One region of the Paenibacillus sp. sgz302148 genome, then DNA from elsewhere that is predicted to be linked to it. Evidence: riboswitches for the same ligand, from Rfam matches in the RefSeq annotation. Region 1 holds a riboswitch; the other holds the start of a gene.
What was found. Region 1 has a riboswitch for cyclic di-AMP ahead of AC0LWM_RS31350 (C40 family peptidase). Riboswitches for the same ligand answer to the same signal wherever they lie in the genome.
Positions count from the first base shown of each region.

Region 2: another riboswitch for cyclic di-AMP. It lies ahead of AC0LWM_RS19720 (KamA family radical SAM protein); the one in region 1 lies ahead of AC0LWM_RS31350 (C40 family peptidase).

Region 1 is NZ_JBVYOJ010000037.1:1,478-10,823, forward strand. Features, by position in the region: gene AC0LWM_RS31340 (FMN-binding glutamate synthase family protein) at 1-177, opposite strand, end outside; gene AC0LWM_RS31345 (amidohydrolase) at 243-1,466, opposite strand; gene AC0LWM_RS31350 (C40 family peptidase) at 1,910-2,392, opposite strand; cyclic di-AMP (ydaO/yuaA leader) riboswitch at 2,394-2,526, opposite strand; gene AC0LWM_RS31355 (cupredoxin domain-containing protein) at 2,677-3,585, shown strand; gene uvrA (excinuclease ABC subunit UvrA) at 3,692-6,202, opposite strand; gene AC0LWM_RS31365 (TioE family transcriptional regulator) at 6,377-7,081, shown strand; gene AC0LWM_RS31370 (extracellular solute-binding protein) at 7,097-8,221, opposite strand; gene AC0LWM_RS31375 (RNA polymerase sigma factor) at 8,234-9,346, opposite strand, start outside.
Region 2 is NZ_JBVYOJ010000013.1:67,210-76,555, forward strand. Features, by position in the region: gene gap (type I glyceraldehyde-3-phosphate dehydrogenase) at 1-942, opposite strand, end outside; gene AC0LWM_RS19715 (hypothetical protein) at 1,274-1,489, opposite strand; gene AC0LWM_RS19720 (KamA family radical SAM protein) at 1,539-2,726, opposite strand; cyclic di-AMP (ydaO/yuaA leader) riboswitch at 2,956-3,091, opposite strand; gene AC0LWM_RS19725 (metal-sensitive transcriptional regulator) at 3,195-3,455, opposite strand; gene AC0LWM_RS19730 (DsrE/DsrF/DrsH-like family protein) at 3,489-3,971, opposite strand; gene AC0LWM_RS19735 (sulfurtransferase TusA family protein) at 4,137-4,364, opposite strand; gene AC0LWM_RS19740 (MBL fold metallo-hydrolase) at 4,395-5,531, opposite strand; gene AC0LWM_RS19745 (sulfurtransferase TusA family protein) at 5,586-6,149, opposite strand; gene AC0LWM_RS19750 (sulfite exporter TauE/SafE family protein) at 6,183-6,971, opposite strand; gene AC0LWM_RS19755 (ABC transporter substrate-binding protein) at 7,240-8,622, shown strand; gene AC0LWM_RS19760 (serine hydrolase domain-containing protein) at 9,120-9,346, opposite strand, start outside.

The DNA of each region.
Region 1 (9,346 bases):
GACGATTTCCCAAATATTCGACGCATAGCGCTCGTTCATGAGCTGTTTTGTAAAACGGCCAATACCCCATTTGATCAGAGGCCTGGAAACCTTAAACATGAATATCCACGTAAACAAAAAGGCAGCGACAGCCCCGGCGAAAGACTCCAGAATCATCATGATCCATCGGTTTTCCATGTGATGTACCTCGTTTCATGAAATCCCGCCTATTATTCCCTCGAATGGTCGATTGCATCCTTGACCTACTCCAACGAGCCGGCAACGATATTTCCTTTATACATGGTGGCGATGCGTGTTGATCTTCTTGCGATCGTTTCTGCGGAACAAGTCGCGTCAACAAACACAATGCTTGCTTCATCGCCGGGTTTAGGCCAAACCCGCCGTCCTTCTTCATCAAGCGGCGTCTTGCCCCCAGTAATAAACCCAAGCGTTCGCGCCAAGGAGCGTTCATCTACCCATCTCGAAATTTCCCCCAGCCGCCCTGCTCGCTCTAATATGTCTCCATTGCCATACGGAGACCATACATCGAACACATTATCGCACCCGACGGCGACGGATACGCCATGATCGTGCAATAAGCGAACAGGCGGGAATTTGCGGGCAAGCGGCACGCTAGTAATAATGGTGATCCCGGCCTCCGCCAGCATATCGGCCATTTCGGCGGCTTGATCGGACGGAATATCCCCCAGGCTGAATGCATGGCTGACGGCGACTTTTCCTTGAAGACTAGCTTCCCGGGTAAGCTCGGCTAATCGCTTGATGGTAGCAATTCCGACTTGATCGGCATCATGCAGGTGTAAATCGACGCCGGCATTCCCTTCCACGGCAATCTCCATCATTTGCTGCAGCGATCTTTCCATATCCCCATCGACGGTAGCCGGATCTACGCCTCCGACAATGGTCGCCCCTCTGCGAACCGCTTCCCTTGTCAAATCGCCCGCTTCCGATCGCAATAACCCATGCTGCGGGAAAGCGACAATTTCATAGGACAGCTTCCCTTCAAACAGCTGCTGCGCTTGTTGGACCTCTTCCAGATTGGCAAGTCCGACTTCCGGATAAATATCGACATGCGTGCGAATATGAGTAGCTCCAGCCCGCAAAGAGGCTTCCAAATAGTTGACTGCACGTTCGTGAGTCGAAGTAGGTAAATTCGGGAGCACTTCTTTTTCTTCCGCGAGACGTTCGAATATCGAACTCACCGGCGTGACGGCTCTCCAGCGGTCGCCGAGTAAAGTTTTGTCCAAGTGGCAATGTTTTTCGATGAAAGAAGGAAGCACTAAATATTGTTTGGCATCCTTCTTCGGCAACCTGCCATCAACAGGCTGATCCGCAGATACGATTTTTTTAATCACTCCGTCCTCTATGAGCAAATGGAACAATTCCGTATCCGTTCCTGCTATCACTCCATCTCTCTTGCGGTATCCTGTCTCCAAGCGGGCATTTGTAAGCCAATACGTCGAGTTCATCTTAACACGTCCTTTCTGTCGTCATTCCCCATGCTAGCATGGAAATGATTATATGCAAAATATTTATAAAATTAGATAAGCATACGATCTGCATATACAAAGAAAGAGCCTCATTCCTGAGACTCGACATGCGCTTTATTCGCCCATTCACTACCGCGGGTTTTCAATCCTTGATCGTATTATGGCTTAGCTTTATTATATCCTGAGGCTTCGCAAACTTATATTTTGCCGGTATGCGCTCATGATCTTTACATCCCCACAATGCCAAACCAAAATCAACGCCCGCATCTTTCGCATTCGATTTTACTTCATTGTTCCATGTTAATTTATGAAATCCATTTCAAGTCAACCATCATCATCCGTCAAAAGTACGGAGCAAGAAGAAGAGCCGGTATTAGACAATATCTAATAACCGGCTCTTCTTGGCTGATATGGACTCAGCCCTACTTTTCGTGTTCATCGCTGATCATTGCCGCATAATCTTCGCCCTGAACAACCCTTCTTGCTGTAACATACCGTTTGGAGTAATATGTATCGCTAAGCTTGCTGATGCTGACGCCCTTCGAACTTGAGGAATGCGCAAATTTCCCGTCCCCCAAATATACTCCCGCATGCGAGATTCCTTTGCCGTCCGTATTAAAAAATACAAGATCCCCGGCTTGAAGCTCATCCTTCGAAACTTCTATGCCAACGTCGGCTTGTGTTTTCGAAGTTCGCGGCAATTCCGTGTTGAATTGATTAAAAATATGCAAGATGAAGCCGGAGCAGTCAAAACCGGCCGTTGTCGTGCCGCCCCATTTGTACGGGGTGTTCAGCACTTCATTCACCGCGTGTTCCAGTTTCGAGTCGTCCGCAAAAACGGTTCCGGCTTGAACGGTGAACAGCATGGCAGTGCCTAGCAAAATCGTGAATACTTTTTTCTTCAACGGTGTCTCCTTCCTATGCCTGCGAGGTTAGCTGAGGGTTCGGTTGGAAGTTCCCTATGGCCACTCTGAATCGAGACCAATTCACCCGTTATGGTTCCCCCGCTCCCCTATCGGGGATTCGGCAAAATGATGTAATAAAATCTGCCAGTCTACAAAGTTCGACTTTTGTTGATTTTTTCCTGCCCATGTCACAAATTTGACGAATTTAAATCATGAACAAGCGATTCATATATTTGTAGGTCAAGCCATATTGTATTACTAATAGGGTGAGGGGGCATAGTACCATGGGAAGTGTAATATATAGCAGCTTGTACGGTATTCTTTCGGTGTGGATTACAGGCTTTATCATTGCTTTTCGTAAGCAGTTGCCCGTTATGGCCGGCATGATGGCTGCCATGACGATAGGAATGACAGTTGGATTGGGTCTAGGCGTTTTGTTTGCCTTATGGTTACCTGGCCTATTTTTTCAATCAACGGTTCTCAGCATGCTGATCGGGGGTGCAATCGGGGTCATAGCCGGGGCGCCTATTAGTATGATAGCCATATTAGACGGGTTATTATCGGGTATTATGGGAGGTATGATGGGCACGATGCTGATGGTGATGATGCCTCCTTCCTTCGCGGGGAATACGGTTAGAATCCTATCCATTCTTTGCGTCGGAGCTATTTTTTTGTTATTTCTCATGCTGCAGGGGGAAGTCACAAGCGATTTTCTGAAGCAAAAGTCAATTCTCTTTTCCAGGCCCATTTTTATGTTTTTGTTTATTTTGTTGTCTCTAATTTCCACAACATTCATTCCAATTCATCCAACTTCGGATCTTGGTCGGCCTTCTTCGCCTCCGGAGCAATCTACCGGGCAGTCTGGGCACGTTCACGATCATTCATCGAACCACTCTGATGCTTCGCATCATGTGGATGAAGAGCTTGTTGTTAAAGCTACGGAATATTCTTTTTCACCAACATCTATCCGCGCTGCGGTTGGCCAGAAAATCAAAATTACACTCGAAAATACAGGCCAAGCGGAGCATGACTTCGAAATCGTCGGGACAAACGTACATATTCACGCGGCACCCGGGGAGAAGAACAGCATGGCCGTTAGTTTCGACAAAGCAGGCTATTATCAAGTGATCTGCACTTTGCCGGGTCATAAGGAAGCCGGCATGACGGCATCCATCCAGGTTTCAAAGCCTTAACGAATGAGAAAATGAGACGGCTTCTCTTAGCCTACTGATGGCCGATATGAAAAAAAGCTTACCCCGACTCAGGGTAAGCTTTTTGATCCGCATCGTTCGATATCGACTAGCCAAGCGCTTCCCGCAAATACCTTCCCGTGTATGACTCCCTTACCTTCGCTACTTGCTCCGGCGTTCCTTCCGCAACGACCGTGCCGCCGCCTTCTCCGCCTTCAGGGCCGATGTCGATCATCCAATCGGATTCCCGAATGAGCTCCATATTATGCTCGACGACAATTACGGAATTGCCTGCGTCCACCAGCTTATCCAGAAGCAGCGTCAGTTGGCGCACATCGGCGGGATGCAAGCCGGTCGTTGGTTCGTCCAATAAATACAGCGTATGCTTCTTTGATTTTTTGCCGAGCTCCTTAGCTAATCTTAACCGTTGGCCCTCTCCGCCCGATAAGGTCCTCACCGATTGCCCCCAATGGAGGTAGCCTAAGCCGACCTCGCTTAGCAAACGGATCATATCCGCCAACTTGTCGTTTCCTTCGAATACGGCCAAGCTCTCCTGAACCGTCATATCCAGCAGATCGGAGATGGAATAGCCTTCATACTTGATGCTCAAAACCTCCTCCTGGAAACGGCGGCCTTTGCATGACGGGCATCGGACTTCGATATCCGGCAGAAAATGCATGTTCATCGTCAGCACGCCGAGTCCTTGACAGCTCTCGCAGCGGCCGCCCGGCGTATTGAAGGAGAAATGCTTGGACGTAAGCTTACGCCGCTTCGCTTCCGGCAAACTGGCAAACAAGTTTCGCATCGCGGTGAAGATGTCGGTATACGTCGCCACGTTCGACCGCTGCATCCGTCCGAGCGGCGATTGGTCGACCGTAATCCAGTTGCCGACATCCTCCGTGCCTTCGATCCCGCTGCAGCCTTCCGGCCGCAAGTTGTTATTCGCCCCTTCGGCCAGAAGGTCGAAGAGCAGCGTCGATTTACCGGACCCGGATACACCGGTGATCGACACAAGGCATCCGAGCGGGAAAGATACCGTGACGTTCTTCAGGTTTCGGGCATAAGCGTTGCGAACCGTCAAAGAGCGGCCAATGCCTTGGCGCCGGAATCGCTTGACCTTGTAATCGGCTTCTTCACGCAAGTACGAACCGGTCACGGACTCCGCGGCTGCCATCAGATCCTCCAGCGTCCCTTCGCCGACGACCCGGCCGCCCGTATTCCCCGCACCGGGTCCCATATCGATGACGTGGTCCGCCGCGCGCATCATCTCAACGTCGTGTTCGATCACGAGCACCGTGTTGCCTAAATCACGCAGCTGCTTGAGGACCTGGATCAGTCCCGCCGTATCTCTCGGATGGAGCCCCGCAGTCGGTTCGTCCAATATATACAACACGCCCGTCAAACCGGAGCCAAGCAGCGATGCCAGGCGCAGACGTTGGGCTTCGCCCCCCGATAACGTGACCGACTGCCGGTTCAGCGATAAATAACCGAGGCCGACATCGAGAATCCGTTTCAGGCGGGATGGGATTTCATCCGTTACAATCGTTTCGAGCAGCTCGAGACTCTCGGCCGATAGCTCTATCTTCACGCGAGACACCCAAGACAAGACATCCTCAAGCGGCCAATCCGCAATCTCGTGAATCGCCGCATCGCCGACTCGCACGGAACGGCTTGTCTCCTTCAGCTTTGCGCCATGGCAATCCGGACATTGCTGTTGATGGAACAGATCCGCCGCGTTCATTCCGCTTTCGGCCTCCCCGCCTTTCTCCTTGTAACGTCGCCATATTCCGGTTACGATGCCTTCAAACTTGCCGGCGGTAACGGTTTTCGGCGGCTTTACGCCAGGATAATGCCGCGTGAACTCTTCGCTTTCGGCGCCGTAGAACAATAAGTCTTTTTGCGGCTGAGGATAGTTTTTGATCGGCAAATCGAGATCGAACGTAAATCCATAGTGCTTGCCGGCCGCTTTCAAGATGTTGGCATAATATTCGACCATGGCGTCGTACAAGAAAGGCGCTCCGCCATCGCGCAAGCTTCTCTCTTCATTGAATACGGCCTCCATGCGCAACGTCGCGACATTGCCGAGACCGGAGCATGTTTCGCATGCGCCCTCCGGTTTATTGAAAGAGAAATGCGACATGGTCAGCTTTTCAATCGATGCGCTGCAGTGCAGGCATTGGACCCACGACTGGTGCTCATCCTCGTCGGAAATGCTGAAATGCGACGCCCCGGTTGCCGGCGGTGGCGGAACGATAACTCCACACGACGGGCATGGACGATGACCCGCCCTTGCAAATATCGCTCTCAAATACGTATAAATATCCGTCACCGTACCTACCGTCGAGCGCGGATTGCGGTTCGTAACGTGCTGGCCCACGCTGATCGAGGGGGATAATCCGACGATCGCGTCCACCTTCGGCTTGTTGATGGAGTCCGACACCATCCCCATCGACTCCATGTATTGACGTTGGCATTCCCGCTGCAGCGTATCCATCGCAAGCGTCGACTTGCCCGAGCCTGACGGTCCGGTTAAAACAACCAGCTTGTACTTCGGGATGTTCAGCGAAACATGTTTCAAATTATTCTCGTAAGCGCCCTTAATCTGAATCCAATCTCTCATCCGCACTCCTCCTATTTGGAAAATCAACCTTATTATATAACATGCATGCAAGTGCTAAGGTTTTATAAGAATAGGTCCGGATTATAAATTATCTGCTATTGCCAACCTTAGCATGGAGCTTTAATCTTATATGTAAAAGATCAGTTCGAACCAAAACCTTGGAGGAGGCCGGCAATGGAATACTTCAAGCCGATCGAGATTGCGAGAGAGCTTCAGATCAGTACGAGCGCGTTACGTCATTATGAATCATGGGGAGTCGTTCCCGCCCCCGCTCGCGCGAACAATGGATACCGCCTTTTTACGAAAGTGCATTTGGCTTATTTCCGCTGCCTGCGCGCCATGTTCCCCGGGTTTGGAGTTTCGGTCACCTGCGAGGTTCTGCGCAGCATTCAGAATGCGGACATGGACGGCGCCTTTTGGCTCATCAATAAGGAACAGGCGAACCTTCAGCAGGAAAAAATCGCTGCGGACCAAACCCTTGACCTGCTGCAAAATCTCGAATTGTCATCCATGACGAATAAAAAACCAAAAAACCCCATGACGATAGGCGAAGCTGCGGCATTTACGGGTGTCGCAACTTCAGCCATTCGCCATTGGGAAAAAGAAGATTTGCTCACGCCAATGCGCCATCCGGATAACGGCTACCGGCTGTACACGCCAACCGACATTCGAAAAATATTGCTAATCCGCACATTGCGCAAGAACGTCTATTTTTTAAAAAGCATGAAAGAAATCGTCCAGGCTGTCGAACATCAAAGCATCGAGCACGCGAAAAAAGTGACGGAAGAGGCGATCCTCAGCATCCACGAGCGCATCCGGCATCAGTTTCGCGGCGTTCACCAGCTGGTAGAGCTATGTAATGCGTTGGAGCTTATTTGAGTTATTTGCCGGGCATTATCCGATTAATGTTGCCCACTTGTCCAGCGTCATCCTCACATCCGCTCCCTCTTCAATCAATAACCTAAGGTCTTGATTGACGATTTGCCGGTTGGCATTCCATTTTTGGTTCAAGTAAAAAGCGCTTTGCGTCGCTTTATCAAGTTCTGCAAGCGCACGTTGCATCAAGGGATCCTTTTCCGCGCCTAACCGACTGGCCGCTGATTTGGAAGCCGGCAGCTGACTGAGCGGATTGCCTGTCTGCGGAACGCAAAGCTCCTTAAGCAGCGCCCATGCAGCGTCACGATGCCCGCACTTGGAGGAAATGCCGTATCCGCCCATATACATCATGTTCGTATCGCGGCCGCCTTTCATATGAGGCAGTCCGACGGCTCCGTATTCGCCGGGGTGGTTATGATGAACATACGGAATGCACCAAGAAAAATCAAAGACCATCGCAAAGCGGTCGCTAAAAGCGACATTCGCCGCGTCGCCCGGCATCGGCGTAATTTTGTGCAGCCGGAACCAATCGACGATTTCCTGAATCGCCGCCACAGTCGCTTCGCCGTTCACGTACCCTTGCGCAGTGGAGCCGTCAGGGGAGAGATATGCGCCGCCTCCCCGTAATACGAACGGCTCCAACCATTCGATATCGATATGGATACGAAATCCATATTGTTGTTTTTTCGTCAGCAACAATGCCGTCTCCCTAAATTGCTCCAATGTCCAGTCGTTCGTCGGTTCCGGAATGCCGGCTTCGGCAAACGCGCTCTTGCGGTAGAAGATGAACGGCAGAGCAATATCCATAGGGAGAGCCGCCAGTTTCCCATCGAACGATGGCCCCGCTAATGCGCCTCGATACAAGTCCTCTGGAGAGATCTCCGCATCTTGCTTAAGATAAGGCATCAAATCGATAATAAGACCATCGCGTAAATAGGGACCGAACACGCTTTCCGACATATGGATGAGATCACCGGGCTCGCTGCTTTTCATCCGTTCGAGCACCTCATAATTTCCGTTAGCCTGTTCGATCTGAACGCGGGCATCCGGCCGCTTCGCTTCGAATCGTTCGACGTTGTTTAATAGCGCTTGCAGTCCTTCTCCATTAGCTTGCGTAATGATTGTCAATTGAATGGTATCCATGAGTTCCTCCTGTTATTGGATTGGATTCATCATCGCGCAAATGCTTTCCAGCATTTCGATGGCGCGATCCTCCGCTTGCCTGGCTGCGTCGAGCAGTATCGTCGTTTCATCAAGAATGTCCTTTGTCCAATTCGCTCCGGTTGCATCCTGCAGCGGATTCATTGCACTGACTTGACGAAGCAAACTTGCCGATTGATCAAAGTAAGCCGCCGCCTTCTCCAATATTTCCTCCGCAAAACCTGCGATCTCGATCGAACGGACATACTTTCCGGCAAAAGCCCTTGCGTTCGCGTATACCGAAGCCAAGTAACGATGACCGTACGAATTAGCGAGCCGCGGACCGGTCTTCAAGTGGCGAATCCATGCAGCGTAAGCGTCAAGCCCCAGGGCATAGCAAGTATGCACGTTATCGCCTCGGAAACCGTCCCCTTCCCTGGCGAACCGGATCATGGATTTGATCGCTTGAAACGGTTCCGGTCGAATTGCCGGGCGATTCGTTTTTCGTATTGAACAAAGCAACTGTAAGGGCGACGCAGCCAGTTGTTCAACATGCAGCGTTTTGCGATAGGGCGGGAGGACATCAGTCAGTTCAACCGTTCGGTTGAAGTCATCGTAGCCATAAATCAAATTCCACTCATGAACGAAGGGGCGCTCCACATACGTATCGAAAAATAGCACAGGACTGCCCCGATCGATCGAATGGCGAACAAAAGCCATAACCGTGTCCACATCGTAAGGGATAACGTCATAAAGCATCGCCACCGGGTGAAGCGGTATCGGCAAGCCTTCGAGCTGACCGGCCAGAAAATCGGGCTCATATCCGTAATCCAGCAGCAGACGAGTCAGCTCTTGCTTCCAATCGAACACGAAGACGCCGTCGGCATACGTCGTTTTCTGCGATATTTTCAAGCGAAAGGCAAAACCGCTGCGTCCCATCCAATCCGTAACCGTCGCCTGCTCGCCTCGGCTTTGCATCATTTTGCACAGCCGATCGATGAAGGTGATCTCGGATTCCGGTTTCCCGACCGGAGCGGCCAGCATCCTTCTATTTTGCGGCGACGGCTTGGTGTCGGCCATCCAATTGTGATGTTCCCGCATCACAACGTCTTGCAGCTTTCTTTTGGA
Region 2 (9,346 bases), on a different contig from region 1:
GTCGTACCAAGCCAGAACCTTGATCTGCCGGCCATGCTTCATGATCGACAAACCGTCAATGACGGCGGAATGCGAATTGCCGACAAAATCGGCGGAAACGAGCGGTTGCTCCGAATATCCGACATACCCGGCGAACTTCCCGGTAGCTGCGGCTTGGAAAACCTGCTTGATTTCCTCGATCGTCGCCTCGTTCTCGACCTCCACCGTCAAATCCACCAAGGACACGTCCTGCGTCGGCACGCGCAAGGATAATCCTTCGATATGGGGGGCAAGATGAGGAAGTACATCCTGAAGCGCCTTGCGCACGCCGGTTGTCGTCGGAATGATCGACTGCGTGCAAGCACGCGCTCTTCGCAAATCCTTGTGAGGATTGTCCAGCAGGTTCTGGTCGGACGTCACCGAATGAACGGTCGTCATCCAGCCGTTCCGCACTTGAAATGCGTCGTCCAAAATGTTCAGCACCGGCGCAACGCAGTTCGTCGTGCAAGATGCGGCGGACAATATACGATGCCGGTCCGGATCGTATTGCTTCTCGTTTACGCCCATTACGACCGTCAGGTCCATTTGCTTGCCCGGAGCCGTAATGATAACGGTCTCGGCACCTGCCGCCATATGCCGCTTGGCGCCTTCGCGGTCGTTGAATTTACCGGTGGCGTCCATCACCAGATCTACGCCCAGCTTCGCCCAAGGGATGAGCTCGGGCTCCCGTTGGCTGACGAATTCGATTAAGCGATCGTTAATTCGCAGTTTGCCGTCCTCTACACCGATGTCGGCATCCCATGTTCCGTGAACCGAATCATATTTCAGCAAATGCGCGATGGTCTCGACCGGATAGGTGCTGTTTACCGCCTTCAAATATTTCACGAGATGATCTGATTTGAACATGCTCCGGATTAATAACCGTCCAATACGTCCAGTACCGCTAATACCTATTCCTGTCATCGAAATCCCTCCTAGGTGTTCGAGAAATATGACTCACGTTTCTCTTTGATGATTGTATTATACTTATATATGATGTATTAATGCAAGTGTAAATCCTTGTATATGACGTATTATTTGAATTGTGATACGTCTATGTATCGTAATTCGGCAAAATAAGCCCTCGTCATCGTTCAGTATTCCCCCGATTTCCATTCATCCGATAAAATGTTCTCGGCCAAAATTTGTATGGGCCCGCTCGTACGATGAATGACCCTGCGAATACAAAAAGCACCCATTCCGCAGAATGGATGCTCCCTGTTGGATCATAAACATTTCCTTCTAAAAAAGCTGGCTACCGCTGCTCCAGCGCTTTCTTCGCAATTCGCTTGTACGCCATCCAATGCTCCGCATCGCTGGAGAAATAACCTTCCCCCACGATCGTTTCCAGGGCGCCTCTTAAACGCTGGACCTCATCCATTAAATATTGGATGTCGTCCACCGCCATGTGGCCGGAATCTGCGTAATGCTGCTTGGCGATGCGCTTGCGAATGACATCAATTCGGCTCATGGATTCCCCTCTTCACAGCGATGTTGTTAGCTGCCGAGCCCCCGCCGCGTTAGCCTGCGGAGCAATCTCGCGCCACTCGTTTCTGCCTCGGATGGTTCGGCAGTTCGTTCACGGAAATTATCAGCTCGTTTTTCTTCTTCGGCTTCTGCCAGTACTTCTCGCTGCCCGGCAAATCGTCGAACCACGCGGCATCCGCCGGACAATCGAGAATCATAAACTTCCCGTATTGGTCGTCCCTCGATTGATGGTATTTCAAATAAGCTTTGCCGTTTTCGATCGCGAGTATTTCGATTTTGCCCGACGTATGGCTCATCGACAATCGGACCCGCTTGCCAAGACCCGAGGTTCTGGCCTTCGCCTCTTCGACGAGACGGTAAACCCGTTCCAGCGGCAGGACAAAATCGCGGTTTCCGGCAACCGGACGGTTGATGAAAAAATAATATGGCGTTACGCCGGCCCACGAAAGCTTATCCAGCAATTCGCCGAGTACGGCGGCATTGTCGTTGATCCCCCGCAAAACGGGCGTTTGGTTCACGACGATAGCCCCGGCTTGATGCAGCGCATCAAACGCCCGCTTCGCTTCCGGCGTAATTTCCCGGGGGTGGTTGATGTGCGCCATCACATAAATGCGGCGGTCTACGCTGGAGTAAGCTCGAATCGCTTCCAGCAGCTCGTTGTCCTCGTAGATCCGCATCGGGTTGAACACCGGAATTTTCGAGCCTAACCGAATGATCTTCACATGGTCGATCGCTCTCAGCCTCTCGAATATGCCCTTCAGCTTCGCAGTCGAAAGGATCAGGCTGTCTCCGCCGGTCAGCAGAACATTGTTGATCTCCTTATGCTTCGCGATGTACTCCAGCCCCGGATCGACATTGGACATCGCTTCGCTGACGTCGTTGCGGAACAGCCTCTTGCGGAAGCAATACCGGCAGTACGCCCCGCATACTTCGGAGACGATTAATAAAGCGGTCGTTTTATATTTATGCTGACAACCGGGAACGACGTAATTCGTATCTTCGTCCGAAGCGTCCCATCTGCCGTATTCCGACAATTCGCCTTCATTCGGAATAATCAGCTTTTTGATCGGGTCGTTCGGATCGCTCCAATCGATCAGATTCAAGTAATAGTCGTTGACCCGGAACACGAATTTTTCGGTAATCTGTTTGAGCTTAATTCGGTCACGCTCGGGAATTTCGGTAATTTTGTCAATGTTCGTAATGTACTTTGGCTGCGCCATGCTTTCATCCTCCTTGAATGGTTATAGTGTCACGACTTCTTCAAGTGATATAAAGCGTGGATATCCCTCCTTTACGGATAGATCATAGTTGCGGGAAAAACAAAAATGACCCTGCATGCGGCGAAAGTCAAGACGCTATAAAGCATCCTGAAGATCGCTGCAATCGGGTCAATTGAACGCAAAAAGACCCGAATACACGGGTCAGCTAAAGTGTAATTGAACATGCAACTGTGACCCACCTACTGCTGACGAGGTTAGCTGTCGGGCTTGGGAAAGTGGTCCCCTACATGAATTCATGATTCGCCCCAAAAGAATGGTTCCCCCGCTTTCCGATTGAATAACCGGAAATTAAGCGTATTTTCATCTTACCGGAACATGGCATGGCAGTCAAGTGTTTGAGCGTGATTTGGGCCGAGCCAAAGGGGCCGCTTCATGTCGGCTGAAGGGGCGCCACACCGGCAAGGTCGGCTACCGGCTCTTGATGAGCAGCTCGACGGCTTGCGCGACCAGCTTGCTCGTATCGCCGCCCGCTTGCTGCTCTTCTAGGATGCATTGCTCCAAATTCACGGCGACGATGTACGCGATCGCTTTGTCGGATGCGCTTCTGACGGCGGACAATTGGCTGACGACATCTTTGCAGTTCGCTTCCTCGTCCATCATTTTGAGCACGCCGCGAATTTGACCTTCAATGCGCCGCAGCCGCCGTTTGACGTCTTCATCGTATTTCATGCCGGACCGACCTCCCTTCTCCGAATGCTCACCTTATATAAACAAGTTCACCTTGGCCTCCGCTGCATCGCCGAGATAAGCCGCGACTCCCGCGTATTCGATGCCGTCCAGCAGCTCTTCCTTTTGCAAGCCGAGCAAGTCCATCGTCATCGTGCACGCGACGAGCTTGACGTTCATCTCTTGTGCAAGCTCGATCAGCTGCGGCAGGCTAAGCGCATTATGCTTCTTCATCACGTGCCCGATCAGCTTCGGACCAACGCCGCCGAAGTTCATGCGGGACAAGCCCATCCGCTTCGCTCCTCTCGGCATCATCCTAGCGAACATCCGCTCGAGCCAGCCTTTCTTCACTTGCACAGGCTCGTCTTTGCGAAGCGCGTTCAGTCCCCAGAAGGTGAAGAAGATCGTCACCTCATGATCGTAAGCAGCCGCCCCGTTCGCGATAATAAAAGCGGCGATCGCTTTATCCATATCTCCGCTGAACAAAACAATGGTCGTTTTCTCTTTGTTCGTTTCCATCTTGGAGCAGTTTCCCCTTTCGATTATAGTACTTATACACGTAACCGTATATATTGCGCGCAAAAAAAACGATAGCTTGGCGGCCTGCTGGCCGTTGCGACAGGCCGCCGGCAGCGGATGAGCGCGTAATGCGCTTCGAATACAGGTTGTCCGTACAGGTTCCGGTCACGCTTTTCGCACGTAGAACACGTATACGCCATCGACCTCTTTGTGCTCCAGCATCTCGTGCTTCGTCTGGCGTACCCATGCCTGAAAATCGTTGACCGAGCCTTTGTCCGTCGCGAGCAGCTCCATGATTTCCCCCGATTGCAGCGAGTCCATGCCTTTCTTCGCTTTGACGATCGGCATCGGGCAAGCCAGTCCTTTGGCGTCTATCGTTACGTTTGCTTTCATACTCGTTCAGCCTCCTAATAGTGGTTATCGTTATTCATGATGATGAACGGCGCAGCGGTTCGGACCGATTTCCAGCTCTACGGCGCGTTCCGGCTCGACTTGAAGCTCTCCGCGATTGATCGCGATAATATCTTCGAAGTTCGGCGGCTTCTCCGTCGATGCAGCACCCGCAACCTGTTCCGTAAAGGCATCCCTGTCCTCGTTCCGCATGATGTCGTTGCGTTCCCGGATATCGCCAAGCGCTCTGCCGACGATGCCGTCGCCGTTCATTTCCGAGATGTCCGCATAATGCGCCGGCAGGACAAGCACGTCATCCGGCATCGTATTGATCCGGCGAAATACGGTATCGTACAAATCATGCGCCCATTCCTCGGCCTTGCCTCCAAGGTCGGGACGCCCCAATCCGCCGACAAAAATCGTATCCCCGGACATCAAATACTTCCCGTCAACCAGAAATGACGTCGAACCCGGCGTATGTCCCGGCGTGGGGAGCGCCAGTACTTCGACATCCACTTGGCCGATGCGGATGGAAGCGTGATTTTCGAGCGGCTCGTAGTTCAGATTCGTCCCTTTCACTTCTCCGGAGGAGATCAAGTAGACGGCTCCTGTTCGCGCGGCCAGCGCGGCTCCGCCCGATATATGATCGGCGTGCAAATGCGAATCGACCACATGGGAGATCATGAACCGATGCTGCTCGGCTAACCGGATATACTCTTCAATCCGATGGCTCGGGTCGATAATCATCGCTTGACCGCCCGATATGACGGCATAGGATAGACAGCCCTTGGACAGCCGATTGATTTGCAGCACTTGAACCTTTTCGTTCGCGGCAACCTCCATCGGAACATAGAATTGGCTCCATGCCAGCATGCCGTCCAGGAGTACCGCGGCGCGGTAACCTTTCGCATCCAACATTTCGGCTACGAATTGCGCCGATCCGCCTTTGGCGCAAACAACGACCATTTCTTCATCCTTCGGCAGCGGCTCCAGTACCGCTTTGTCCTCCTCGAGGAATGAAAAATACGGAATGTTGACGGAGCGCACTTGATGACCTTCGATTTTCCAGTTGGCGAAATCTTCTTCGTTGCGTACGTCCAGAATGAACGCGCCGCCGGTGCCATTGATAAGCTGATGCAGCTCCCGCGCGTTGATTTGCCTTATTGCCATCGGTAACTCCTCCTTGGTTTTAAAATCTTACTTCGCAACAGACCCGCTTGCGGATCAATTCTGATCCATCGGTCCGTTCCACTGCGACATGCCGGGCAACACGTTGCTTACATGCTTAAAGCCTTTCTCCGCTAGAAGCTGACAAGCCATATCGCTTCGGTTGCCCGTGCGGCATACGACATAATAGTGGTGCTCCGGATCCAGCTTGCCGCACTGCGCCTCCAGTTGGCCCAGCGGGATCGATATCGCGCCGGGAATGTGGCCGAACGCATATTCCGCGGGTTCGCGCACATCGAGGACAAGAATGTTAGCGTCACGGCCGTGGGCCTCCTCATTGGAGACTGTGTGCGGAAATTTACGTTCTTCCCTCATCTCCTCGGCTTCCGCCTTGCGTATATAATGCCGGAACACGCCGTCTGTCTCGATCAGTCCGATATACTCGTGTCCCGTCCGTCCGGCCCAGCTTTTCAAATCGGCCACCGAGCCTTTATCCGTCGCCCTAACTTCAAGTACATGGCCCGGCTGCATTTCGTCGATCGCCTTCTTCGTGCGGACGACCGGCAGCGGGCACGCGAGCCCTTCGCATACCAACGTTTGATTTGCTTGTAATGATGTCATTTTGATTTCCTCCCGTTTATAAAATGAATCGTTTCATCCCATCAGAATATCCCACCAAATCTTCACTACGGTTGCCGTGATTAGCAGCACTAGGATCCATTGCAGCACCTTCGTATTGAGCCTTTTGCTGATATGCGCCCCGATCGGCGAAGCGATTACGCTCGCCACGATCATTGCGGCGGCCGGAATGAGCAGCAAATGCCCGCCCATAACTTTACCAACGGTGGAACCGATGGAGGAGACGAACGTGATGGCAAGCGACGAAGCGATAGCGACCCGTGTCGGAATTTTCAAGACGACCAGCATGATCGGTACCGTAATGAATGCTCCCGCAGCGCCGACGATGCCGGACAAAATCCCGACAATCGACGCGGCCGCAACCGCGGTCCATCGATTGAAGGAAATCCACGTCAGTTCTCCGCTTACAAGCTCGTCTCCCTTCTTTGGCATAAACATCATGAACGCCGCGATTAGCGCCAACACGGCGTAAGTCATATTAATCGCCCCATTGGGAAGGTATTGCGAACCGAAGGCGCCGATGAAGCTGCCAAGCAGAATGGGAATGCCCATCGATAAGACAAGCGGCAGATGAATGTACTTTCCTTTCCGAAAAGCAAGCATGCCGGCCAGCGTTGCGAAGAATACCTGCACCGCGCTAACCGCGGAAACTTCTTGCGCGCTAAAAGCGATAAAGCCGAGCGCGGGCGGAATATATAGCAGCATCGGATATTTGATGATCGAACCGCCGATACCGACTATGCCGGAGATCAGTGAACCGACAAACCCGATGAGAAACAGCGTGACGATAAAACTCCAATCCAACGCGTTTACCTCCTTTCCGGGATCCATTCAATACGTATACCCCTATGGGTATATTGAAACTATATTCGATTGCGCAAATGTTTGTCAAACCCATTTTTTTGCACGGCGACATTTCTCGATTTCTTAATTTTTGCCGCTGAATTCTTAACGATTATTAAGGAAAAATCACCCATTGTTAAGTGGACGCTGCCCGGACAACCGCCTTACGATAAGGAGGTACATCACATAGAGACAGTAACCAGATTAGGAGAGAGAGGATGGAACCATCGTGTTGAAACGAATGGCTCTCGCTTTGACGGCGGGAACGTTGGCATTAACGCTAAGCGCCTGCGGCTTGTTCGGAGGCAAGGATAAGCAGGTGTCGCAAAAGGAAAATAATCAGAAAGCTACGGTGAAGGTATCTTATTGGGACGAGCAGTCGTTCATGCAAAAATACGGCTACATGTTCATGGCGAAATTTCCGAACATTGACGTAGAGGTTGTTTCGACGCGCATGATGTATCAGGAGAACGGCGGAGATAAAAATTCCACCCAGCTGCTGCGGGAATTTGTCGAGAAAGAACAGGTGGATTTGTTCATGCTTCGCCCCGATGAACTGAACCTTTTGTCGGCGGACGGGTTCCTGTACGAGCTGGACCCTGTCATCGCCGAAGACGGCTACGATATGTCATCGATCCAGCCGGCGATCGCGGAATATTTGAAGCTGAAAGGGAACGGCAAGCTGTATGGCTTAGCTCCGACCTTCGACAGCAAAGCGTTGTTCATCAATAAAGATTTGTTCGACAAAAACGGGATCGAATACCCTAAGGATAAAGCGAACTGGGAGGATATTGTCCAGCTTGCGCAGCGATTTCCGACAGGCGGCGACCCCAAAACGCGTGTATATGGCTATGCCGCCCAGGAATACGAAAGCGATCCTTTTTCGTTCATGCAGAAGGTTGCCCTCGACAGCGGTCTGAAACTGCAGACCAAAGGGAAAGCAACGGTGCAGACGCCGTCCTGGAAAAGAATTGTCGAGCTTGTTGCGAATGCCTATAAGAGCGGATCGATCTATCAGGCCGACATGAACACCGACATGATGAGCGAGGAGGAATGGCTGCTGCGCGATCCTTTTGTGGCGGGACGCTCAGCATTAACGCTCGGCGATACATACATGCTGTCTAAATTGAATCAGGCCGCATCCGTGCTGAAAGACCGGAAGTTCAACTGGGAGATCATTCCCGCTCCGCAAGGCATCGATGCGGCACAGGGAACGAACTTCTCGCTGAACGAGCTGTTCGCGATTCGCGCGAAGTCGCCGAATGCACGCGCGGCATGGGAGCTGCTGAAATATATGGCCGGAGACGAAATCGCCCGCGTGCAATCGAAAGTGCCGACGACCCTCTGGGCGCGTTCGGGCTACCAGAAGCTGAAGGACGGTAAAACGCTCGATGCGTTCTATGAATTGACCTATAATCCAAGCGAGGTGCCGGAAGGCGAGGACAAATTTGCTGCGGTCAACTACATGGTACAGGGGCCGTTTAATGTAGAGTTCAAAGAAATCATCGCGGGCACGAAAGGCGTGGACCAGGCGTTAGCCGCCATGGAGAAAGCGACGTTCGAGCAAATCGACACCTTGAAGCAGAAGGAAAATAAACCTGCGGCCCCATAAGCAGCGGGGCACGCGCTAGAGCGCCAAGCCATGAAGCACGACCGGCTTGGCGCCCTTGCTTGTCTCAAATTTGCTCGCCATCCCCTGATTCGCCTGCGTCATGGACGACCTCAACCTCCATCTGCCGCAAACTCCCCCGTCCCCCGGTCGATGGGGTCTTCTTCAATCAGAAAAAACATGCTGAATTTCAGAAACGAATTTCTGATCTTCGTTGAACTCTGCCAACAAAACATGACCATTCAGAAATTATTTTCTTCTTTTAGCCAAAACTTTCTGAATTTCAGCCAAAAGTTTCTGAATACCAGCATTTGAGTCAATTAGGACTGTAAACTTAGAAAAAACATTCTGAATTTCAGAAATAAATTTCTGACCCGTACATATTACGTCATATATGCGAAAAAGCCCCGGAAAGCAACTTCTCCTTTCCAGGGCCTTACATCAGGCCGGCGCCGGCCGCTAATCACGGTCGATATAAAAATTGCGGTCAATTAATCTAATCAAAAGTCGCCGCCGGAAGCGACATACGAGTCGATCATGGCGATGATTTGATTGCTGAGATCGAACGCGTTGCCGACCGACTGCCGCTTGGCGAAATATTCGGCCGCATTGTCTCTCGACAGCATCCCGCTCAGGAAATCAAGCTGGTTGTTGGTCAAGACGATGACCGATAGATTCTGCGCCGGGTAATACGTCAGCTGCGCCTGGAAGCCGATGTCGTCTCCCG